DNA from 3 places in the Kurthia sp. YJT4 genome. Region 2 is predicted to be linked to each of the others. Evidence: riboswitches for the same ligand, from Rfam matches in the RefSeq annotation. Region 2 holds a riboswitch; each other region holds the start of a gene.
What was found. Region 2 has a riboswitch for lysine ahead of QN089_RS10220 (aspartate kinase). Riboswitches for the same ligand answer to the same signal wherever they lie in the genome.
Positions count from the first base shown of each region.

Region 1 (3,294 bases), 970 kb from region 2:
GCTGCTTCGAATTGTCCTTTATCCACACTGACAATACCACCACGTACAATTTCTGCCATGTAAGCCCCTGTATTCAGCGAGACAACTAATACTGCCGCAACTGTACGATTCATATCACCTGTCACACCAAAATCAGTTCCGATTGATTCTTTAATTGACTGCATAATCAATGGGAATCCGTAGAATACAACCATCGCTTGTACCATCATCGGTGTGCCACGGAAGAATTCTACATAGATTCGTAAGATGACACGAATAATTTTTAACACGGTCATTTTAAATGCTGATTTTGTTTTTGGAATCGTATCAATTACCCCAATTAATAATCCGATGACTGCCCCCAGAATGGTACTGACGGTGGCAATAAACATCGTCATTCCTGCGCCACGTAAAAACATTTGCCAATTATCTTTAGCAATTTCAAATAGCCATTCTAGACTCATTTCGTTCTCCCCCTATAAAAACACAAACTACCGACTAAACAAGACAGTCGGTAGCCACGTACGTTCTATTTTGCTGCTGGTTGGTTTTTAATCTCTGTTTCCATAATCTTTTGACGCTCTTCTTCTGAAATACCTGCTAATGCTTTATTCACTTGCTCTGCTAACTCACTACCTTTTTTCACACCAACTGCGATTGAAAATTCTGCTTTATCAGCTTTGAAACCTGAACCGTCTTTGAACTCAATCATTTTAAATTTGTCGTTTGCTGCTGAAGCAGATAAACCTTCTGGACGTTCTGACACATATGCATCAATTTTTCCTGATTCGAGTGCTACACGCATTGCTGAGAAATTATCTGAAGCTGGTTGTTTTTGTACACCATCAATTTGATCAATTACTGTATAGTGTGACGTATTTAACTGACCTGTTACTTTGGCACCTTTGAAATCTTGAATTGATGTAGCATTGTCGTATTTACCGCCTTTTTTCACGACCATTACAAGATTTGAAGTGTAGTAAATGTCTGAGAAATCAATTGTTTTTTTACGTTCCTCTGTTGGTGACATCCCTGCAATTACTGCATCAATTTTTCCTGAAATAAGTGCTGGAATTAAACCATCCCACTCTGTTTTTACAATCACTAATTCACGATCTAAGCTATCTGCGATTTTTTTAGCAATTTGTACATCATAACCGCCTGCATATTCTGCATTGCCTTCGATTTTTACAGCGCCGTTCGCGTCATCTTTTTGTGTCCAGTTGAATGGTGCATAGCCTGCTTCCATACCGACTGTAAATTTTTCTTTTTCTTTACCGCCTGAAGATTCCGATTTTTCCGAATCTCCTGAGCCGCATCCTGCTAGTGCAACTACAAGCACAAGTAATAGTGCTGTAAATATTCCCCATGATTTTTTCATTTGTACCTCTCCTTTAAATATGTTCCCATTGTGAAAACGAAAAGGACTATAACAAAAGGTGGATGAGATACTTCTCCAGACCTTTTGGTATAGTCCTTCTAAAAATCCTCATCATTGCCCAATTGAGATAGCTCAACTTACTTTATTCGGGTAAAAAAAGTAAGACAGTCCTGCAACTATTAATTGCAGACCCAGCATATGATGTTGAGAACCCACCATACACTTCGGCGACATCTCCTTCTAAGTAGCATCTTTGTATTCTCGTACTCCGCTACTTACTAATAAATATCGCGCCTCTACCTCACAATTGTATCAATGTGAGGTCATATTCGTTTGTTATAATTAACAATAGTCTACTTTATAGACTATTTTATGTCAATATACTGAAAAAAAGAAAAATATAAATTTTTTATTTAAAAATAAAAATTTATGTATTTATTCTTCGTATTCAATATCGTCTAATTGATCATAATAAAAAATATTTCCATTCTCTGCATCAATTCTCTCAATGCGTTGTCCCACTTCTTTTTCTTTTACAACATAGCATAATTCATATTTTGTAAATTCTTCATCTTCATATGGAACACGTGCTAATTCCATCTTAATGGAGTCTTTATAAATTTCATTTGCTTCTTCTAATGTAATTGTTGGTTCCATTGACATATTCTCAATATGCTCTTCTTTTAACATTGGAATCACTGCATCTGTTACACGACCTGAATAAATACCCATATCAATATTTGCTGTATATTCACTTAGTGGAATGCCATTAATGTAACGGTGGAATGTAAAAGTCACAAATGGTTCGAAAGCATAAGAATCATCTTCGTCATCTTCCTCTTCATCCTCACCATCTTCTGCTGATAGAGCTTTTAACATCTCAATTTCCTCTTCTGTTAACTCATCATCTTCATCATCTTCTAAATCTTCTTCAACGAATGCATCTTCTAATAAATAATGTTCAGACACATTTCCTACTTTGGATTCTAAAAAGGCAATTGCACGTTTACGAAGTTCATCTAGTGTGTATTCGTCCCCTTCTTTGAATGGCAGAGTAGAATCAATAATCAATTGATGTTCATCAGACATATCGAATTTAACATAATGTTGGTCAGATTGTTCATATGTAACTGTATTTTCTTCTTCAACTTTATTCATATCCGGTGTAATACCTAACAAAATTGTTTCATCATACATTTCCATAACAGGTGGAACTTTTTCTAATTCAACAGGACCGTTCTCTAAAAATTGATTTAATGAAATAATATCTCCATTTGCGCCAACTACTTCATTTAAATTTTTAGGATAGTACATTAATCGAATTTCATCTTCTTGTTGGAAAGCAGCTAATTCAACTAACATTCTATTTTTATAAATCATCAATGCCACATCTGCATCGACTGTAAGTTTCGGATGTGTTAATTGATAATAAGATTGATTGAATGTTGCGGATAATACAAAACCTTGTTTATTCATCTCAATTGTTGCACCTGAATCAGGTAGTGGGATTTGATACTGCACATCCATTGCCTCAAAAGTTAATAAAAAAGTTTGATCGCCCCACTCAGAAAAAGAAGTTAACTGTAAATTCTTTTGACCATATTCATCTACAAAATCTTGAGCAATCTCTTTTAAATCTTCAGCTGATAGTTCTTCATATTCATCTAAAGATACATCATTATTTTCTAAAATGGCTTCTAAATCAATAATTAATGATGTAATTTTCCCTTCATCTGACACTTCAACTTGTCCATAAGAGATTTCGCGATGTGCATCTACAATCTCTCCGAATTCTTCCATCTCTTCTTCTGTCATAATTTTAATCGGTGGTGCACCAATTAAAAGTTCACGTAATTCTATTTCTAATTGTCGCATGACTAACTTCCTTTCTCATTTGCTCTTTCCGTATTTCAATCTATGAATAAAGCAATCAA
Region 1 is NZ_CP126689.1:3,024,632-3,027,925, forward strand. It holds gene QN089_RS15170 (amino acid ABC transporter permease) at 1-443, opposite strand, end outside; gene QN089_RS15175 (transporter substrate-binding domain-containing protein) at 509-1,360, opposite strand; lysine riboswitch at 1,481-1,667, opposite strand; gene QN089_RS15180 (hypothetical protein) at 1,796-3,235, opposite strand.
Region 1: linked by a shared signal. The riboswitch ahead of QN089_RS15175 (transporter substrate-binding domain-containing protein) and the one ahead of QN089_RS10220 (aspartate kinase) in region 2 are both predicted to bind lysine.

Region 2 (3,294 bases):
TGCTTGTAGTGCTTCTGGTGAGCCTTCTACTGGTGCTTGTTTTGGTTGTTTATTTGTTTCTTTTTTCATGGATGGACGCCCCTTTTTCTTTGATTGAAGGGCATCAAATCCTTTGGTTTCGAATATTTTTCTCCATTGAAGAATCGTGGATGGTGCGGCTATACCGAAGATAGCCGCTGTTTCAAGTAAGGACGTACCTTGTTCAATCATGAAGTTTAGTACGTCTAGTTTAAACTGTGCTGTATAGTTTGTATACGATTTTGTAAACGCTTCTACACCGTTATACTTATATTGTTTCGTCCAATTAAGAATGGCCTTATGATCTGTCCCGATCGATTTAGCAATTTCACGTGAACTTTCTTTGCCTTCTAAGTAGCGTAAAGCCGCTTGTAATTTTTCCGCTGCCGTATATTTAGCCATAAAAAACTGCACCTCCAATTGTTAGATGTGTCTAACAATTGGGGTGCAGTTCAAATTCGCAAGGGACTTTTTGTTTTATCCATTTAATTTTCTATTGCCACTGCTGCTTTTGATAATTCAAACTGTTCATGTAAGGCATTCGCCGCTTTAAACATCTCTTCTTGTGGTACAACGACGGATACTTTGATTTCAGATGTGCTGACCATCTTCACCGGAATTCCTAATCTAAACAAGCAATCAAACATCGTCGCTGCAACACCTGGATTGGATGCCATACCTGAACCGACAATCGATACTTTTGCAAGTTCTAGTTCATGATCAATATAATCATAACCTAATGTATTTTTATATTCTTTTAACACATTTAATGTTTCTTCTAATTGTTCTTTTTTCACTGAAAATGATACCGTTGGTGATGCGTTTGGAATGATGGATTGTACAATGATATCCACATTGATATGGTGCTTCGCTAATGTTGTGAAGATGTTCGCTAATGACCCCATATATGCTTCGCTAAAATAAACTGTTAAACGAACGATTTCTCCTTCGAATGCTACTCCTCGTACAACTAAATCTTTTTCCATTTGAACTTCCTCCTTTAAAACGGTTCCTTCTACTTGTTCATAACTTGAACGAACAGACATGGGCATTTGATAATTTTTCGCTAATTCAACAGAGCGTGGATGTAAAACACCTGCTCCTAAATGTGCTAATTCGAGCATTTCATCATAACTTAATTCTGCTAATTTACGTGCATTTGGCACAAAGCGTGGATCACTTGTATAAACCCCATCAACATCGGTATAAATATCACAGCGTTCTGCTTGAATCGCAGCTGCAATCGCGACAGCTGTTGTATCTGAGCCACCTCGACCAAGTGTCGTAATATTACCTTCATGATCAATCCCTTGAAAACCTGCTACAACGGCTACTTTCCCTTCATTTAAACAGGTCGTGATTTTCTCACAATCAATCTGTTCAATGCGTGCATTACTCGCAACATCATCGGTCATCATACCTGCCTGCCAACCTGTAAAAGACTGCGCAGGTACATCTAATTGGTGAAGCGCCATCGTCAGTAAAGCTGTTGTAACTTGTTCACCTGTAGATAGTAGTACATCCATCTCACGTTTTGATGGATGTGTCGATACTTGGTTCGCCATCTCGACTAAATGATCTGTCGTTTTTCCCATCGCTGAAACGACAACAACCACTTTATTCCCCACTTCCACTTCTTGTAAAACTCTTTTCGCTACATTTTGAATACGTTCCGGTGTTGCCACCGATGTGCCACCAAATTTCATAACATAAGTTCCCATACGTTCTCCCCCTACATATTGTAATGTGGGTTCTCTCAATAAAAAAAGCAGCCAAACATCGAAATGTTGGGCTGCTTATGCATGTCTATTCAAAAATGAACATTCATGTGAGATAGCCCTCCAGAGTGTACACTCTGACAATTCTGCATTTATTCAATACAGAACCAGCAATGAAGTCGTAGTTCCTTCATCACTTCGGCAGTTTCCCCTTTCACCTTCTTTCACTGAGTTACTACACTCTCAAAAAGGCTACTCTTGACACCTGCTCCTCTATCATCACTTTTTCAGTGATTTTTAATTAACGTTACTTTATCACAATATTTGGCAAAAGACAATTATTTTTTCAGAAAATGCGCAATTACGGCACTAGCCAGATTTTTCGGTAATCCAGCAGCAATTAATTCTTCTTCTGTTGCCTCTTTAATTTTTTTCATCGAACCAAAGTGTTTTAACATTTGCTGTTTCCGCTTTGGCCCAACACCTGGAATGTCATCAAGTTGCGAAGTGAGTGCATTCTTCTCACGTAATTGACGGTGAAAATTAATCGCAAATCGATGCACTTCATCTTGAATACGTTGCAGCAAATAGAACCCTTCACTCGTTCTTTTCAGTGGAATAACTTGTGGCGGATTACCATAAAGTAACTGGGCTGTCTTATGCTTATCATCTTTTGCAAGACCTGCAATCGGAATATCAAGACCTAGTTCATCTTCAAGTACTTCACGCGCGACTTCCATCTGTCCTTTCCCACCATCTGTTACAAGTAGATCTGGAAGTGGTAGTCCTTCTTTTACAACACGTTGATAACGTCTTCTTAATACTTCACGCATCGCACCGTAATCATCATGCGCAGAAGCTGTTTGAATTTTAAATTTACGATAGTCTTTTTTACGCGGGCGACCATCTTCAAATACGACCATCGCAGATACCGTATCCGAACCGAAAATATGTGAGTTATCAAATGCTTCAATGCGAAGTGGTGTTTGAATATTCATCGCATCACCTAATTCTTCACATGCACCAATTGTTCGCTCTTCTTGGCGCTGTAGCATATTAAATTTCTCATCAATTTTCACATGCGCATTTTGTGTTGCTAAATCGAGCATTTCTTTTTTATAGCCGCGATGTGGCGCATGTACTTTAATGTCTAAAGCCTGTTGCAACATCTCTGCGTCCACTTCTTTTGGCACAATTATTTCAGATGGTTTTAAATGATTCGCTTCTTCATAAAAACGCGCAATAAAAGTTGTAAATTCGTCTAGCGGTTCACCATATGAAGGGAATAATGATACATCGCGCTCAATCAACTTCCCTTGACGAATAAAGAATACTTGAACACACATCCATCCTTTATCCACTGCAAAACCAAAAATATCACGATTCGTAAAGTCCGTCGTCTTCGTAATTTTTTGTTTCGCCATAATTTGATCGATATTCGCAATTTGATCGCGCAACTCTTTTGCTCGTTCAAAATCGAGTGCTTCAGATGCTTTATACATCTTTTCCTCTAGTTCCGTCTTTACATGCTCATGTCCGCCATTTAAAAAGTCTGTAA
Region 2 is NZ_CP126689.1:2,057,506-2,060,799, forward strand. It holds one part of gene QN089_RS10215 (IS3 family transposase) at 1-420, opposite strand, end outside; gene QN089_RS10220 (aspartate kinase) at 504-1,739, opposite strand; lysine riboswitch at 1,845-2,020, opposite strand; gene uvrC (excinuclease ABC subunit UvrC) at 2,075-3,294, opposite strand, start outside.

Region 3 (3,294 bases), 1.2 Mb from region 2:
ATACATAATATTTGCTGCATCGTAACTGTGGTAAATATCGTGAATGAAACCATAGAGTACAGGCCCAATAGCGGCGATTAGATAACCAAGTGATTGGGCGAAACCAGATAAGTCTGCTGCTTCGAATGAGTCGCGTGAACGAAGTGAGAAGAACATCATACACATACTAAATGAAGCACCGCCTGCAGCACCTAATAGAATCATCCAGATAACAGAATAATCTGTCCAGCCCATAATTAATCCAGCAAATCCAACGATGTAAAAGACTGCAAACATCGCAACAACAGGACGCTGGTCTTTTAGACGGCCCGCTAAAATCGGTGTAATGAATGTCATTGGAATTTGAGATACTTGCATAATGGAGAACATTAATCCAGCTTGAGCAGCTGTCATACCTTGTTCTTTAAACATCTCTGGGACCCATGCTGCAGTTGTATAGAAAATCATCGATTGGAAACCCATCGAAATCATAATGACCCATGCGAGCGGATAGCGCCACATTTGTTTCTTTTCTTTTTGAGCAGTAGTCGGTGCAATTTCTTCTTTAGAGATATTTCGTGTTTGCGGAAGCCAGATGAAAACAGCGGCAATCGCTAAAATAATCCACACACCTAAAGAACCTTGCCAACCGAATGACAATGTTGATAATGGATAACTTACACCAGCTGCAATACTGGCTGATGAGTTCATTGAGACTGTATAGATTGCTGTAAGTAAACCTACTTGGAATGGAAATTTAAGTTTGATTAGACTAGGTAATAGTACATTGCCAAATGCAATTCCGATTCCGATTAAGGTAGTACCGATAAATAATAACGATGTCACGCCACTTGAACGAAGTGCCATACCCACGACTAAGATAATCATAGATAAGAATAGAGAGCGTTCAACCGTAATTCTACGCGATATTTTCGGTACGATTGGTGACACGATAGCAAATGCAAGTAGAGGAATGGTTGTAATAAAGCCAGCTACTACATTTGAAATATGTAATGAGTTTCGAATATCCTCGATTACGGGACCAACAGATGTTAGGGGGGAACGAAGAGTTAATGCAATGAAGACGATTCCAAGTACAAGAAGCCACGTTGTCGAAGTCCATTTAAGTTTTTTTGAAGCAACATTTTCTGTAGGCGACATAACTTTCCTCCTATATGTAATATTTGATTTATCGTAACATTATGCCCCTACCTATTCAATAACAAATTCGTTTCACGAAAGTCTTAATTGTATAATAGTTGAGAGTTTTTATGTCTTGAATTCGTCTGTAGAATATATTAAGATAATAGTAGAAATAATATAAATATTGCAATGCCTCATCCGTTCGATGAGGTAGAGGTCGCAAAAAATAAAAGTAATATAGTCGAGATGTAAAAGCATTGGTGACATTATATGAAAGGATTTTTTGCCGAAGTGGTGGATTGCTTTTACAATCAACTGCTGGGGCTGTCGCTTAATAGGTGCAGAACTGTCACATCTGTGAGGGTGTGTTGAGCTATCTTTTTCAAGGTTGATGAGTGTCATTGTGTGATTACAACCATCCAAGATTGCTTGAGATGGTATTTTTATTTTCCAGGAAATAATCACTTACGAACACCTCAACTAACATATTCCCTGCAATAAAAGGAAAGAGGAAATGAAATGAGTCGTACAAAAGTAAGTCAAGAAGCGCCTACAACTCTAAAAAGAGGACTAAAAAGTCGTCATATTATGATGATTTCACTCGGCGGTACGATTGGGACAGGTTTACTACTTGCAAGTGGTAACTCAATCGCACAGGCTGGACCAGGTGGAGCGCTATTAGCATATGGTTTAATCGGTATTATGGTATTTTTCTTAATGACAAGTTTAGGAGAGATGGCAGCGTATATGCCTGTTTCAGGTTCATTCAGTACGTATGCAACGAAGTTTATCGATCCAGCACTTGGATTTGCATTAGGATGGAACTATTGGTATAACTGGGCAATTACAATTGCAGCTGAAATTGCAGCTGTTTCAATTGTTATGAAATATTGGTTCCCTGATACAGCTTCATGGATTTGGAGTGTATCATTCTTAGCTATTATTTTCTTATTAAACTACTTATCGGTGAAGAGTTTTGGTGAAAGTGAATATTGGTTCGCATTCATTAAAGTAGCTACAATTATCATCTTCCTAATCGTTAGTATTTTAATGATTTTTGGTATTTTAGGAGGTAAAGCACCTGTAGGTTTTACGAACTTCTTTGCAGGTGATGGTCCATTCCACGGTGGATTCTTTGCGACACTCGGTATTTTCTTAGCAGCAGGATTCTCATTCCAAGGAACAGAGTTAATCGGTATTACAGCTGGTGAAACAAAAGATCCTGGTAAATCGATTCCAAAAGCAGTGAAGCAAATCTTTTGGCGTATTTTATTATTCTATATCTTAGCCATTTTAGCGATTGGCTTATTAATTCCTTATACAGATAGTCGTCTAATCAATGATGGAGAGACGGTTACGACAAGTCCGTTTACGCTTGTATTCGAAAATGCAGGTATTGCTTTTGCAGCTTCGATTATGAATGCAGTTGTTTTAACAGCGATTTTATCTGCTGGTAACTCTGGTTTATATGCTTCATCACGTATGCTTTGGGATTTAGCGATGGAAGGTAAAGCACCAAAAATCTTTAAAAAGTTAAATCGTCGCGGTGTACCGTTTGCAGCTTTAATCGCAACGGTCATTGTCGCAAGTTTATCATTCTTAACATCTATTTTCGGTGAACAAGTATATATTTGGTTATTAAGTGCTTCGGGTATGTGTGGTTTTATCGCATGGTTAGGTATTGCAGCCAGTCACTATCGTTTCCGAAAAGCACTGATTGCGCAAGGGAAGAACTTAGATGAAGTATTACCATATAAATCGAGATTTTTCCCATTTGGTCCATTATTCGCATTCATCCTATGTGCATTAGTTGTCTTCGGACAAAGTTATTTTGCATTTGAAGATGGGCAGTTTAGTTGGTATGAACTACTTGTTTCTTATATTGGTTTACCAATTTTCTTCTTACTATGGTTCGGTTATAAAATCAAAAACAAAACGAAAATGGTTAAATTAACAGAGGCAGATGTGGAACCGACTAAAAATCTTTATACAGAAGAATAGCAAAAAGCACTCGGGATTTCCGAGTGCTTTTTTATGTAGAAATAATGGATTTTGAATTATTTCCTAAAAAGAAAATCATGAATGATAGAGAAAATTACGCAAAAAATATAAACAACATCAAAACGTTATTTATATTTATTTATTTCCTTTTTTATCCATTTTTACGTCTAA
Region 3 is NZ_CP126689.1:150,412-153,705, forward strand. It holds gene QN089_RS00790 (CynX/NimT family MFS transporter) at 1-1,140, opposite strand, end outside; lysine riboswitch at 1,326-1,506, shown strand; gene QN089_RS00795 (amino acid permease) at 1,642-3,123, shown strand.
Region 3: linked by a shared signal. The riboswitch ahead of QN089_RS00795 (amino acid permease) and the one ahead of QN089_RS10220 (aspartate kinase) in region 2 are both predicted to bind lysine.